DNA from 2 places in the Dehalobacter sp. TeCB1 genome. Region 2 is predicted to be linked to the other one. Evidence: a T-box and tRNA genes for the amino acid it is inferred to sense, from the RefSeq annotation. Region 2 holds a T-box; the other holds one or more tRNA genes.

Region 1 (7,772 bases), on a different contig from region 2:
TCTTTTTCGGCGTATTCCGAAGGTCCACAGAAAGGAACAAGGAAAAATACTAAATTGCAGCTGAAAATTTCTATATCCTTATAGCCTTTTTGACAAATAAAAAAACTTGGTCCCAGACCAAGTTATAAGACAGGGCAACCAGCCCAAAATTCGTTTAATTGAAAGATGTTACCCGGAAATATAGCGGAAGTCAACCTGTAAGCCGAGTTCTGTACCTCTTGCGAGGTGATGATCATCTATCTAGGACTGCCGTTACCGACAGTCTCAAGCGACCTTACCCGGGAACAGAGCGGGCAGCTCCATCGTTCCTCTATTTGGTCTTGCTCCAGGTGGGGTTTGCAGGGCCAGCCAGTTACCTGACTGCCGGTGAGCTCTTACCTCACCTTTCCACCCTTACCGCTTGGCAGCGGCGGTATATCTCTGTTGCACTTTCCTCAAAGGGATTCTCCCCCCGCCGGGCGTTACCCGGCACCCTGCCCTGTGGAGCTCGGACTTTCCTCAGAGACGACCTTTCGGCACTTGTCCCCGCGACCATCCGGTTGACTTCGCTATCCAATCTTACTAGATTATTTGTGTTTGGTCAAATAATTCTTAAGCGTATCTAAAGTAAATCGCCGTAATCAATTTGTTGCCTATTTCATATAGCGTATATCAGGAATTCAATGATTTGTTTCGACATTAGTTGCTTCGACAAATTACGGCGTAATCACAGTATATCATTCCAAAAACAAAATTCAAGCTACAATTTATAACACTATAATCAAATTTTCCCTATAATTTTGTAATTATTTTAATTCTTAGTTATGCACAAGTTGTGAACAAATTGTGCATAACTTTTGAGTTCTTATGATCATCCGCCCAAAAATAACCAGGACGCTATTGGAACCAACTATAGATTTATCTTTCAGACAATTCAGTCATGTTGATAACTTTATCAACGCTTCAACCACGGTATTTTGCTCGCCGCGCTGATAACCACTTCTACGTCATCCATTGTTCGATCGGCTCTAATATAATCGTAAAGTGCATGGATCATTGGGATTTCGCTAAGAAAATGCCCGAGCTCACCGACGGCCATACCTGATTCGAGACAATCCAGCACGTTATGGTAGCCGATCTCTCCTGTGATATATAAATCAGCACCCTTAAAGGCAGCCTTCGCCACAAAACTGCTTCCGCTGCCATTTAAAATGGCAATTTTTTTGATCTTTCTGTCAGGATCTCCTGCCAATCGCACTGAAGAACAGTCATGGCCATACTTCTCCGTAAGCTGCTTCAGAAATCCTTCCCACAAATCGGCTAGTCTGACAGGTTTCAGTAATGTTCCGATCACCCCGTATCCTCTGGGTTTCCCGGTATTTCGGAGTGGTATCAGGTCGTAAGCGGGTTCTTCATACGGATGTGCCTTATGCAAAGCCTTAATCGCCCTGCCAAGGCTGCGCTCTTCGACAATGCTCTCGAGCCGGATCTCGGGTACTCTGGTCAGCTCTCCAACTTTTCCTATAGTTGGCTCGGCTCCGTCCAGCGCCCGGAACATGCCTTCACCGTTTGTCTGGAAGAAACATTCGCTGTAGGCATCACTGTGCTCGCCATCGGTAATTCCACTGCCGACGCCTTCGGCGGTCAGAGCCTTCCGGATGGTCTCGACGTGTTCTTCCGGAACAAAAGTGACGATCTTAATCAGTTTCTCAGCAGAGGTGGTTTCCAGGAACTCTTTTTTCTGCAGTCCGAGCATTTCCGCAAACGTCAGGCTCGATGACAAATACGACTGATCCAGATTCGTGTGGGCAGCATAATATGAGATCCCATTGCGGAAAAGCGATAGGGGGGCCAAGGCCGCCTGGTTGTCCATACGGAGATTCTTCAGCGGTTTAAACAGCAGCGGGTGGTGGGAAACAATCAGTTCAGCTTTTTCCGAAACAGCTTCTTCGACGGCTTCCATGGTTCCGTCCAGCGTCAGTAAAATCTTATTGACGCGCTGGGCGCTGCTGCCGACCAGGAGTCCGGGATTGTCCCAGTCTTCTGCCCAGGAACGCGGCGCTATCTTTTCGATGAGTTGTTCAACCTGGCCTACTGATACAGCCATCTTTTTATTACCTCCATCATGGCGATTTCCTGCCTCATCTGTTCTGCTCTCTGGGAAACTGCAGCCCTGTTTGTGCGCATCATTTCCAGAACGACTCTTCTGAGATTGCTCGTGGTGTCGGCAATGATGTCGTTTAACCGGGGTTCTTTGCGTTCGATGATCAGCGGTCCGAGCTGCCAGATGAAATTACGCAGCGTCTGTTCCAGATCCTTTGCTGCTTCCAACGCAGGCACTCCGGTACAGTCCGCGGCAATATCCTGAATGACCTGCTTCATCCGCTGTTCGACTTCCTCTCTATCCAGACCTTCTGAGCGGGACAGGCAAATGACGGTATACAGCCTGCCGTCTTCTTCTGTCAGACATTCTTCGCTCAGCCTCCAACCCTCAGAAAGCAGTTCGAATCTGACCCTGTTTTCTGCGCCCTGCGGCTGAAGGATCAATGTCTGAACACTCTGCAGTACGTCCGGCTTCGTGGCGAGTATTTCGAGGATCGTCACGCCGCCCATACCGGCAATGACCAATGTATCGACTTCTCCCGACTCCAGCGGAATCAGTCCGTCTCCGTGCCGGATCTGGATGTTGTCCTGTAATCCATAGGCTTTAACATTTTCGACAGCAGATTCATAAGGCCCTCTGTGGACATCTACCCCGACAGCCTGGCAAATCACTCCGGCCTGTACCAGATAGACAGGCAGATAGGCGTGGTCCGTACCGATATCCCCGATTCTGGCGCCGGCGGGCACCAGTGACGCAATTGTCTCCAGGCGGGAGCCAAGCTTTATGGCCGTTTTATTTTCCAGTTTATTATCTTGCTGTTCTGAAACCATTGTATTCCTCAATGTTATCATCCCTATAACAATAAACTCCGGCTTGCACCAGAGTTTTGTTTTTGATTTCAAATTCATTATTTTTGGTGGTGGGCCCACCTGGGATCGAACCAGGGACCAACCGGTTATGAGCCGGCCGCTCTACCGCTGAGCTATAGGCCCAAAAAATATGGCTCCCCGAGCTGGATTCGAACCAGCAACCTATCGGTTAACAGCCGATTGCTCTACCGTTGAGCTATCGAGGAAAGCCTGCGACGTTTATTATACGGAATTATTGCGCGATGGTCAAGCATGTTTTATCAATTTTATCTTGCGTTATCTGGATTCATCTCAACTTTTCTTAATCCTTTTTAGTCTTATTTATTGTCTTTAGCATAACAAGAATTTTTTAAGAAAATCCTGATTTTTAGTCTAAATAATCCTTCAATTTTTTGCTGCGGCTTGGATGGCGGAGCTTGCGCAGCGCCTTGGCCTCGATCTGCCTGATTCTTTCTCTGGTTACGCCGAATTCCTGGCCGACTTCCTCCAAAGTCCTGGTGCGTCCGTCATCGAGTCCGAAACGCAGTCTGAGGACTTTCTCTTCTCTTGGGGTGAGCGTCTCAAGGACCTCTTCAAGCTGTTCCTTGAGCAGGATGAATGACGCGGCTTCAGAGGGAGCCGGAGCATCCTCGTCGGGAATAAAATCTCCGAGGTGGGAATCTTCCTCTTCCCCGATCGGTGTTTCCAAAGAAACAGGTTCCTGAGCGATCTTTAAGATCTCCCGCACACGTTCTTCCGGTATCTCCATGACCTTGGCTGTTTCATCCGGGGTTGGATCGCGGCCCAGTTCCTGCAGGAGCTGTCTGTTGACCCGGATCAGTTTATTAATCGTTTCGACCATATGAACCGGTATGCGGATCGTTCTGGCCTGGTCGGCGATCGCGCGCGTGATGGCCTGTCTGATCCACCAGGTTGCATACGTACTGAATTTAAAGCCTTTGCGGTAATCAAATTTTTCCACAGCTTTAATCAGACCAAGATTGCCCTCTTGGATCAGGTCCAGGAAAAGCATGCCGCGGCCCACATAGCGCTTGGCAATACTGACCACCAGACGCAGGTTTGCTTCCGCCAGACGGCGCTTGGCCATTTCATCCCCGGCCTCCATCTTGAGAGCCAGTTCAATCTCATCTTCCGCTGTCAGCAAAGGAACCCGGCCGATCTCCTTCAGGTACATCCTGACGGGATCGTCGATCCCCACACCTTCAGGAATGGAAAGGTCAATGTCTGTTTCATTAGCGATCTCGTCGGCAAGATCTTTTGTTTCTTTGTCGATAACCACTTCGACGCTGTCGTCAACAACATCAATACCGAGCCCGCTCAGCTGGTCATAGATCTCCTCAATCTGGTCCTCAGAAAGGTCGACCTTCTGCAAAGCATTGGCAATCTCATCATAGGTAAGATTACCCTTGGTTTTGCCCAGCTCAATTAAAGTCGAGACATTTTCCTTTTTCATTTCATCTACGGTCACGGAATTCTCCCCTTCCAGCGGATAATTCGCAACAAATTGTTTCTTATTATTTCTCGCCACGTTTCAACCGCTCTCCTATCTCCTGGAGCAGGACAAGCGCCCCAGTCATATCTCCAGTTTTTTCCAGCAAAATCATTTTGGCCTGCAAATCTTCGATCGTCTCTTTCTTCTTTGTCTCCTTAATCAAAGCAATGCAGTCCTTAAGGAGCATATCGGCTTTATCGAAATCGATGGACAATTCATATATTTCGGCAAGACGCCTTTGAACCTTCTCATACCAGCTGTCATCATTGATAAGATTCAAACTGTTTTCCGGGAAATTCTCGAAGATATATCTATGTTCCTGCAGCCTCCAAAATTCCTTATCCAGGTTGTCGGCTACTTGATTTTTATAATTGGGATTCTCCAGGATGATTCTGAGAATGGTCTGTTCGGCCCGGAAAACTCCTAAATGGACATAAGATTCGTTAGAACTGTCAATGTCCGTCCCTTCTATAGTATTTCTTTTTTTTACAGAAATATCCTGTTGTTGCGAAAAAATTTCGGAATTACCCCTGTTTCCTCTGGTTTTCTTCGTCAAGCTGTCGATCTCGTGCTGAACTGCTTCGAGCGTGAGACCGAGCTCCAGACTTAGATATCTTTCATATCCTTCTTTCTCAACTACGCTTGAAACTTTAAGGATATCGGGAGCAAGCTTTCTGATCAGCTCTGCTTTATCCGGTATGGTCCGCAGGGGGGTGTCCCGGATCAGCATTTTATATTTAAACTCGATGAAAGTAATGGTATTTTCGAGTTTCTTGCGGAATTCAGCGACGGTGTGCTTTTTCAGGAATTCATCAGGATCCTTGGCATCCTCGAGCAGCAGCACCTGAATGTTCAGGCCTTCATCAAGAAGGATCTCACCGGCGCGCAGGGCTGCCTGAATCCCTGCCTTATCCGAGTCATAGCCGATTACGATCTTGCCTGAATATTTTTTAAGCAGCCTGGACTGATCCTTAGTCAGGGCGGTTCCGAGTGAGGCGACAGCATTTGTGAAGCCTGCTCTCTGCGCTGCGATTGTATCCATATACCCTTCAAGGAGTAAAGAATACCCTGCCTCCCTGATTCCCCGGGAAGCCAGATGAATGCCGTAAAGATTGCGTCCTTTATGAAAAAATTTTGTTTCCGGTGAATTCAGATATTTAGGTGTAGAATCATCGAGCACCCTTCCGCCAAAAGCAATCGGAGCCCCTTTGACATCGAGGATAGTATAAATCACCCTGTTGCGGAACCTGTCGTAATAACTGATTTCCTGCTCACTGGTTTCCCTACGGACAGCGAGCCCGAATTCAGCCAGTTCTTCCGGTGCGACTCCTTTGTCTGCAAGCTCCCTGATCAAGCCATCCCACCTGTCCGGCGCAAACCCAAGACGGAAATCCCGGATGACTTCGGGGCCAATCCCTCTGTGTTCAAAGTAAGCCAGTCCATCCTGTCCTTCGGGACGATGCAGAAGCACGTCGTGGTAGTAGCAGGCAGCCCACTCATGAATCTCCCGCCAGCGGCTGCGCTGGGCTTCGTTCTTCCTTTCCTCCGAAGAAAGCTCTCTTTCCGGCAGCGCCATCCCATACTTCCCGGCTACCTTCTTCAAAGCTTCGATGAAGGCTAAGCCTTCTTTCTTCATCAGGAAAGAAAAAACATTTCCGCCGGTGTGGCAGCCAAAACAGTAGAACATCTGACGATCGGGATTTACATTGAAACTCGGTGTCTTTTCAGAATGAAACGGACAAAGCCCTTGATAGTTTTTGCCCGTACGTTTCAGCACCACATGTTCAGAGATAATTTCAACAATGTCAGCTTGGCGGCGTACTTCTTCGATAAAATCCTCAGATATTTTATAATCCATACCAGCACGCCCTTCATGGATTTACGTTTTTCTGACAAGTCTTTATCTTTTTCGATAAACTTTTTATTTTTCCTTCTTATTTTGAGACAATTTTTTGCACTTTTTGTTTAGTACTTTATCTCCCTGCTACTCTTTAGGAATAAAAAGATGTTTGAAGATGCTGATGGCATAGTTGTCTGTCAGACCCGCAACATAGTCAGTGATGGCTTGTTTCAGATCTCCCCCTGTCCATCTCAGATAATCTTCAGGCAGAATTTCCGGGTGATGCAGGTAGTAATCGAAAAGAATTCCCAAAATCAATCGGCTTTTGCTTCGTTCCTCCTGCAGTGAGCTGCTGTAGTATACTCTCTCAAACATGAAGTCGCGGAATTCTTTCATGATTGCGGAGATTTCTGCGGACTGACAAATCGTGTCCTTGCCTTCGGAAGCCTGAATCATATCGAGGACCATGGTCGTGATCATTTCGCTGGTGCTGGAGCCGATCTCTTTTCTGATCGTGGCCGGAAGGTCGTTCACGGACAGAATCTCAGCGCGCAAAGCATCGTCAAAATCGTGGCAGAGATAGGCAATCCTGTCTCCAATCCTTACAATCTGCCCCTCCAATGTATTGGGCATCCCAGGACCGGTATGGTGTAGAATTCCGTCCAGAACCTGCTCCGTGAGGTTTAGGCCCTCGCCGTTTCCGGTAAGGACAGTGTAGATTCTGACCGACTGTTCATTGTGTTCAAAATGGCCGATCAGGGAGGCCAGCGTTTCTTCTCCGACGTGTCCAAAAGGTGTATGACCGACATCGTGACCCAGGGAAATTGCCTCAATCAGATCTTCGTTTAAGCTCAGCGCCCGGCCGATAGTCCGGCAGATCTGTGCGACTTCCAGGCTGTGCGTCATCCTGGTTCGATAGTGATCTCCGACAGGAGCAATATAGACCTGCGTTTTGTGTTTCAGACGGCGAAAAGGCTTGCTGTGCAAAATCCTGTCCCTGTCTCGTTGAAACCTGGTTCGAACGCTGCATTCGACTTCTTCTCTCGTTCTCCTTGCTTCGGCACTTTTCGCTGCCAGAGGCGAGAGCCGCTGAAATTCATGTTCCTCCGTTCTTAACCTGATCGACTGGGACATCTACAACCACCTTCTTCACAAGAATCAAAAGGGATCAGACGCGAAAACAAAAGAAATAGCACCTGAGGCCACAATTCCGCCACTTTCTGGCGGAATAAGCTAAGACTTTGTACTTCGTCTTTTATTTTTCACAAAAAACCTTCAGACGTTCTTTCAATTCTTTAACTGTTTAATTCAACATTAAGTTTAAAAATCCTGCTTAAAGTATTAAATTGTATCATAAAATAAAATATTTACAAAATACTGCAAAAGTCATCTTTCACGTTAAATTGTCAGTTAACTGCGCTCTGGGGCTGATTGCTTACCACATTACGTAAAGACATTATAGTGACAAGACCTCTCAATATTCGGGTA
Region 2 (7,772 bases):
GAAAAGGCCATGCTTCTGGAGTTACACAGAATTACAAAACATTTTGGCGGCATTATGGCTGTCAAACATGTGTGCTTTGGGGTTGAAGAAGCAAAAATTACAGCGCTTATAGGACCTAACGGGGCAGGAAAAACGACGATTTTTAACTTGATTACCGGAACGTATCAACCGGATGAAGGTGAAGTGTTATTGGAAGGAAAAACGATCACTGGAATGAAGCCGTATAAGACAGCTCAGGCTGGAGTAACCAGAACTTTTCAGAACCTGCAGCTTTTCGGCAGCATGACCGTGCTGGAAAATGTTATGACTGGTGCTTACCTGCAGGGGAAAAAGGGCTTTGTCAAGTCGTTTCTTTCTTCCCCTGAACGGTCTACCGAAGAAAAAAAAATCAGGGCTGAATCCCTGAAACTGCTTGAAGAGGTTGGTTTAGCGGAGTCAGCTGGTTTGCCGGCAGCAGTTTTGCCGTTCGGACAGCAAAGACTGTTGGAAATTGCCAGAGCCCTTGCTTCTCAGCCCAAACTGATCCTGCTTGATGAACCGGCTGCAGGATTAAATGCTGCTGAATCTGAAATCCTGACAGAATATTTGAAAAAACTTCGCAGTCAGGGTATGACCATGATAATGATTGAACATGATATGGAAACGGTCATGGAAGCTGCTGATGAGATTGTTGTCCTAAATTTCGGGGAGGTGATCACCCAGGGAACCCCGGCAGAAATTCAGGCTCACCCGGAAGTGATCAAAGCCTATCTCGGAGAGGATGAGCAAATTGCTTAGTGTAAATGGTCTCGATGTTTATCATGGCTATGTGCATGCGCTCAAAAATGTATCCCTGAATGTCAGGCAGGGAGAATTGCTGGCGGTTCTTGGAGCCAATGGTGCAGGCAAAAGTACCCTGCTAGGGACTCTCGCGGGGTTATACAAGCCTGCTGCAGGAGAAATCATTTTTCAGAACAAAAAAATAGCCGGCCAGTCACCGGAAAAAATCGTCAGAGCCGGTATTGCTCTTATACCGGAGAAAAGAGAGATATTCAGCGGGCTAAGCGTGATGGATAACCTGATGATGGGGGCTTTTCACCGTTATCGTCAGGACAAGGCGGATATCCCAAACGATGTGGAGGAAGTCTTGGAATTATTCCCTCTGCTGCAGGGAAGAGAAAAGGATTTGGCCGGTTCTTTAAGCGGTGGTCTACAGCAGATGCTGGCAATAGGCAGGGCCCTTATGGCCAGGCCCTCACTGCTGCTGCTCGACGAACCTTCCATCGGGCTGGCCCCGCTTGTCGTACGCGAGATCATGGCGATCCTGGTCGGGATGAAAGAGTCCGGCGTCACAGTCGTACTGGTCGAACAAAATACAAAAGCCGCCTTGAGAGTGGCGGACAGTGTACTCGTCATGGAGCGGGGTAAAATTGTTCACCACGGAAGCTCCAAAGAAGCAATCTCGGATTCTCTGCTTCAGGAAGCTTATCTGGGCCGGACCCGGATGTGACCAGCCAATAATGCGGGATCTCGATCTTCTTTGACGATTCGTTTTTGTCGCCCCGAAACGTAAAATATGTCAGACTGGACTACGTTGATCTCGTATAAGATTCTGAAAAATATTCGTCTGGTTTTTCCTACACTGAAGAAGCGGTGTTTTAAGTGCGTAAATGACATCTGCCAGTATATAGCGGTACTTATAAATGATAGCAGAAAAATTAGATCTCAAATTCTTTACAGGATTGCTTAATGGACGAGATATTAACGGCATGGTGCTGTCCGCGCCAAGTGGAGCTGGATGCGGAACGCGGCTGTTTGTGCCATGGATGGCACAACAGCTGAAAAGCGGATGGCACCACGCCGTTAGCCTCAGCTTAAAAAAATAATGCTAATGATGGTCTGTGTTAACTATTATCAGCATTATTTCAGTTCAAGGTTACTTATTTTAAAAAATTCAGCTTAACGGAGCCAAAGCATTTAGATCCGTTCTACCCTGACGCCGGTATCGTGGTCATTCAGGTTCACCTTAGTCAGGTCTGCGGTACTCGGTGTTTTTTCGATGCTTTCAGCGAGCGTTTCTACTTTGATGTATTCTTGATAGCTTTGAATCGCACTCGTGACTTGGTCATCCCCATCGAAATAGATCCGGATGCGGTCCATCATTTCAAAATCATTGCTCTTGCGCATCTGCTGGACTTTGGAAACGAGCTCTCTGGCCAGACCTTCATCGATAAGCTCTCTGGTCAGCGTGGTATCAAGAATAACGAACAGGTTGTTTTCCATTGTGACCGTGAACCCTTCTTTGGCGGAAATCGACACGATGACATAGTCCTTGACGATATCTAGCTGTTCTCCATCCACATCCACTGAGAGCGATTCTCCAGCCTCCAGGGCAGCCACAGCCGTTGAAGCCTCCAGGCTTTCCAGTGCTTTGCCAAGGAGTTTGATTTTCGAGCCGAAGACGGGTCCAGCAGTTTTGAAGTTTGGCTTCAGAATGAAATTCATAAAATCGCTTAAGTTATTCGCAAAAATAACTTCCTTTACATTGAGCTCTTCCTGAATCAGTGGAATTAAATCGGCGATCAGGACTTCATATTTCCCGTCAACTAGGATTTGCTGGATCGGCTGACGGACTTTGATCCTGACCTGTTCCCGGGCAGATCTGCCGAGGGTGACTAAATTCCTGACCAAATCCATTCTGTTTTCGACGTTCTGATCGATCATAGTCGAGACATATTCCGGATAATCTGCCAGGTGGACCGAAGTCTCACCGGTCAGGTTACGGTAGATTTCTTCCGCCAGATAAGGTGCGAACGGTGCTGAGATTTTGGCGATGCCGACCAGGATTTCATACGTGGTGTTATAGACGGCCTTCTTGTCGTCCGATAGGCCGGAATCCCAGAATCTGCGGCGGGATCGCCGGATATACCAGTTGGAGAGGTCCTCGCTGACAAATTCTTGTATTTTTCGGACCGCTTTAGTCAGATCATAGACAGCGAGATTGGTTTCAACGTCATTGAGCAGGGCGTGATATTTGGAGAGGATCCACCTGTCGAGCTCCGGCCGCTTTTTGTATTCGATAAAGAAATCTCTCGGGTCGACCTCATCGGTATTCGCATAGAGCGCAAAAAAGGTATAGACGTTGCGGAGTGTCCCGAAGAACTTGCTCTGGACTTCCTTAAGGCCTTCGATGTCAAAGCGTTTAGGTGTCCAGGCCGGAGACACATAAAGCAAATACCATCTGAGCGTGTCGGCACCGTACTGGTCAAACAGTTCAAACGGGTCTACCGTGTTGCCTTTGGATTTGGACATTTTCTGTCCCTGCTTGTCTAAAACCAGATCGTTGACCAGAACCCGCTTATACGGGGAACGGCCCATCACAAAGGTCGAGATCGCGAGCAGGGAGTAGAACCAGCCGCGGGTCTGATCGATCCCTTCACAGATAAAATCAGCCGGGAACAGTTCATGGAAGTTCTCTTTGTTTTCAAACGGATAATGATGCTGAGCATAGGGCATCGCGCCGCTGTCAAACCAGCAGTCAATGACTTCACTGACCCGGGTCATCGGTTTGCCGCACTTTTCACAGCGGATATGAACATCATCGACGTAAGGTCGGTGCAGTTCGATGGTTTCATCAATCTTTTCGATTGCTTTTTCCACAAGTTCTTTGCGGGAGCCGACCGAAGCAGTATGGCCGCATCCGCAGCGCCAGATATTCAGCGGAGTCCCCCAGTAGCGGTTACGGGACAATGCCCAGTCATTGACATTTTCAAGCCAGTTGCCAAAACGTTTTTCACCGACAAAGTCGGGATACCATTCAACTGTTTTGTTATTGGCGACAAGCTGATCTTTTAGTTTGGTCATCGCAATGTACCAGCTTGGTTTGGCGTAGTACAGCAGAGGGGTCTGACAGCGCCAGCAGTGCGGGTAATTATGCTCCAATTTTTCCTTTTTAAACAGTTTGCCCTCGGCATGCAGCCACTTGATGATATCCAGGTCGGCATCCATCACAAAGCTATCCTTCCAAGGCGTTGCGATAAATTTGCCCGATTCGTCCACCGGTTGAAAAACCGGCAGGTTGTAGCGCTTTCCGGTGTTATAATCGTCTTCACCAAAAGCGGGTGCGGTATGGACGATCCCGGTACCGTCCTCTGTCGTGACATAATCGGCAGTCGTCACAAAAAAAGCCTTTTTGTCGGCGGTTAAGAACGGCATCAGCTGCTCATACTCCATATATTCAAGCTCAGTGCCTTTTAATTCCTGCAGGACTTCATAATCGTCGCCGAGTACTTTCGGTGCAAGCGTCTTCGATAGATAATAAATCTCATCATTGCTGCGGACTTTGACGTAGGTTTCGGTCGGGCTTACCGTCAGTGCAGCATTGGAGGGCAAGGTCCATGGTGTGGTCGTCCAGGCCAGAAAATACTCGTCATATTCTTGGCGTTTGAATTTGACAATGACTGTATTCGTTTTAATTTCTTTATAGCCCAGCGCGACTTCGTGGGAAGCAAGTCCGGTTCCACATCTGGAGCAGTACGGAAGAATCTTGTGACCTTCGTACATATATCCTTCTCTGAAAAATTTGTCCAGAATCCACCAGACACTTTCAATATAATTGTTATCCAGGGTAATATACGGATGATCCAGATCAATCGAATAACCCATCCGGATCGTCATTTCGCGCCACTGTTTTTCATACGTAAACACAGAGTCGCGGCATTTTTCATTGAACTGGGCGATCCCATACGCTTCTATACCTTGTTTGTCGGAAAGATTCAACTGTTTTTCAACTTCGATTTCCACCGGCAGTCCGTGCGTATCCCATCCCGCCTTCCGTTTGACCTGAAAACCTTTCATGTTCTGATACCGGCAGACGGAATCCTTCAGTGTTCTCGCCATGACATGGTGAATACCCGGCTTGCCGTTGGCTGTAGGCGGACCCTCATAAAACACGAACGGTTCCGCGCCTTCGCGGTTTTCGATTGTCTTCTGCAGAATATCAATCGAATCCCAGTAATCTGATATTTGTTTTTCCCGTCCAGCAACGGGGTTTTCAGCTAAAGATTTAAATTTTTTCATAGAGATTCTCCTTTATCAATTCATTAATGACTAATTAGTTCCTCGTCAACCCTCAAGTTATCATATGAAAAAAGTAAAAATCCCTAAGTATGAATAACTTAGGGACGACTAAACCGCGGTACCACCCTGATTATATGTCTGAGGTACATGAAATTACGTCAAACACATCACTCTTACCCGTTAACGCAGGGCAGGCGAAACTTCTTACTGGAACCCTGTTAATTGATCACTTGACAGTGACAAGGTACATATTTCTGAAGTTCAGCTCCCGGGTGATTTTCACTTGAAAGTCGGACGCAATCTCTCAGCATTTGATTGCTTTCTGTGGACTTCCTTTTAAGCTACTGTCCCATTCCTTGCTGTTTGATACTTGAATTGTCTTCAAATTATATCTATTATATGACATCCCATGCAAAAATGCCAAGTACATCTTAAAAATTCTGCACTGTATAAATTCAGCGTTAATGCAGGTGTAAAATATTAAGGATATTTCAATGTTCTAAGACAGGTTTGTCCTTCATATTCCTAATTATGGAAAGGAGGAGATTATCCTGTTTTTTTGGAATACCCGTCTGAAAGCTGTTGGGGTCATACTACTCTTGGCGCTGCTTGCATTTTCTGTTTACTTTTGCATTTCCAACGATAGTTTTCAGTATACCATAAAAATATTGTCTGAAAAAAGTTTTCCGTTTGAGCTTATACTTCTGGAAGGCGCCCCGGGGATGTCTTATCCACAACGAACCTATATCAGTGATACACGGAATGCTGCTGCAGGGATCGGAATGTATTTGCTGACCGGAGTCAACATATCCGACGCTCGGACGTATTTTTTAAGTTTCTATGCACCTCCTTCCGAAGGGCCGACCTGGCTGGGCTGGGCCTATTATCCCAATGATCCTGAAATGGAGGGACCACTGCTCGAACCCCTCGATAATCCGTTTTATCATGATCCTGAACCGATTAAAAGTGCGCAGGATGTCCTGGTAAGCATCTATCACACCCACAGTGCAGAGTCCTATTCGGGGGATGGCGGTGCAGACCGGTCAGCTGGAGGTGAAAACGGAGATATTGTGGAGATTGGACAGCTATTGACTGAAAAATTGAACCAGGCAGGAATCAATACGGCACATTCCGAGGAGGTTAATGATGCTGTCTATATCCAGGCCTACAATCATTCCTATCTCGCAGCAAAAAAAATGCTCGAGAAAAACCCAACAACCCGTTTGCTGATCGATCTTCACCGGGACGGACTTCCTTCCCAGGTGGGCAAAGATACTGCAAAGATTAACGGACAGGAGTGTGCCAGAGTCATGATTGTGATCGGTCAGAAAAATCAAAACTGGGAAAAGAATGATGCAATTGCGCGTGAAATTATTAAGATTGCGGAAAAAAAATACCCGGGACTGTTTTTCCCGAAAATCCGCTATGCCTCAGAAGCACGCTATAACCAGTATCTCACGGACGGAGCAATCCTGCTGGAAATTGGCAGTCAGCTAAACACGTTGGAGGAAGCACAGGCTGCAGCCGGACCGATAGCCGAAGTATTGAAGGAATATCTCGGTAAATGATATAATTTGCAGTGAGTGCATTTCTTTGTATATAGAAAGGTCCTTCAGCATCATTATGACAAACAATCAAAAAATGATGAAAGCGGCAGGCTTCATGATGGCTGCCAACCTTGTTTCCAGGCTTCTCGGTTTTGTCAGGGAATCCCTGATGGCAGGCCTGTTTGGGAAAACGGCGGCTACAGATGCGTATAATACGGCTTTTATTCTTCCGGACCTGCTCTACTGGCTGTTGGTCGGAGGGGTGTTGAGTGCTGCCTTTATCCCTGTCCTATCCGAATATATTGCCAAAGAAAAGGAAAAAGAAGGATGGAAAGTCGTCAGCTCGGTAACCAATGCGACATTTCTTCTGCTCTGTATCCTGGTTATCGCAGGCATGCTGCTGACTCCGAAGTTTATTGAGATGCAGGTACCCGGATTCAGTCCGGCGAATAAGGAACTTACCATCTATCTTACCCGCATCTTACTGCTGCAGCCGGTCATTCTGGCTTTGAGCGGGATTACGATGGGTATCCTGAACTCGTACAAAATATTTTGGCCGTCCGCGCTGGGGACGGTCCTTTACAATGCCAGCGTCATCCTATTTGGGGCGCTTTTTGCTAATTCCGGTGAGGCCCGGAGTATCTCCGGTTTTGCGTTTGGGGTCGTGATCGGCGCTACGGTAAATTTTCTTGTCCAGGTCCCTTCCCTGCGCAGGGTTGGCTTCCGCTACTATCCAATGATCGATTTGAAACATCCCGGGGTCCGGAAGATCATGGTCTTGGCTGTCCCGATGATTATCATGTACACCTTGAATCAATTCCAGGTCATTGTGAATTCCAACCTCGGTTCTGCGCTTGATCCGGGAAGCTTGACTGCGATCTGGTACTCTTACCGTCTTTTCCAGGTCCCGGTCGGCATCTTCGCGCTGGCCATCGGTGTCGCTGTTTTTCCGACCTTAACAGAGCAGGCTGCTCTGAAAAAGGCCAAAGACTTTCTGGAGACGATCTCGAGTGCAATTCGTCTGATTATCTTTATTACGGTTCCGATATCCATTGGGATGGTCGTCCTGCGCTTCCCTTTGATTCGGGTTCTGTTCCAGCATGGTGAATTCAGTGCAGGGGATACGGATATCATGGCTGTGCCGCTGCTGTATTTTTCGCTGGGGAT

What was found. The T-box of region 2 lies ahead of ileS (isoleucine--tRNA ligase). A T-box ahead of a tRNA ligase gene usually reads a tRNA of that ligase, here a tRNA-Ile.
Region 1: it has a tRNA-Ile gene. The T-box ahead of ileS (isoleucine--tRNA ligase) is inferred to sense a tRNA for this amino acid. The anticodon was not compared.

Annotation. Positions count from the first base shown of each region.
Region 1 covers NZ_MCHF01000034.1:18,898-26,669, forward strand. Annotated here, with positions in the region: RNA gene rnpB (RNase P RNA component class A) at 183-547, opposite strand; gene A7D23_RS09395 (Nif3-like dinuclear metal center hexameric protein) at 935-2,086, opposite strand; gene A7D23_RS09400 (class I SAM-dependent methyltransferase) at 2,071-2,934, opposite strand; tRNA gene A7D23_RS09405 (tRNA-Ile) at 3,001-3,075, opposite strand; tRNA gene A7D23_RS09410 (tRNA-Asn) at 3,084-3,158, opposite strand; gene rpoD (RNA polymerase sigma factor RpoD) at 3,320-4,405, opposite strand; gene dnaG (DNA primase) at 4,467-6,302, opposite strand; gene A7D23_RS09425 (deoxyguanosinetriphosphate triphosphohydrolase) at 6,429-7,418, opposite strand.
Region 2 covers NZ_MCHF01000036.1:13,951-21,722, reverse strand. Annotated here, with positions in the region: gene A7D23_RS09840 (ABC transporter ATP-binding protein) at 10-777, shown strand; gene A7D23_RS09835 (ABC transporter ATP-binding protein) at 770-1,489, shown strand; gene A7D23_RS16080 (hypothetical protein) at 1,683-1,865, shown strand; gene ileS (isoleucine--tRNA ligase) at 1,957-5,058, opposite strand; T-box leader at 5,156-5,424, opposite strand; gene spoIIP (stage II sporulation protein P) at 5,781-6,626, shown strand; gene murJ (murein biosynthesis integral membrane protein MurJ) at 6,682-7,772, shown strand, end outside.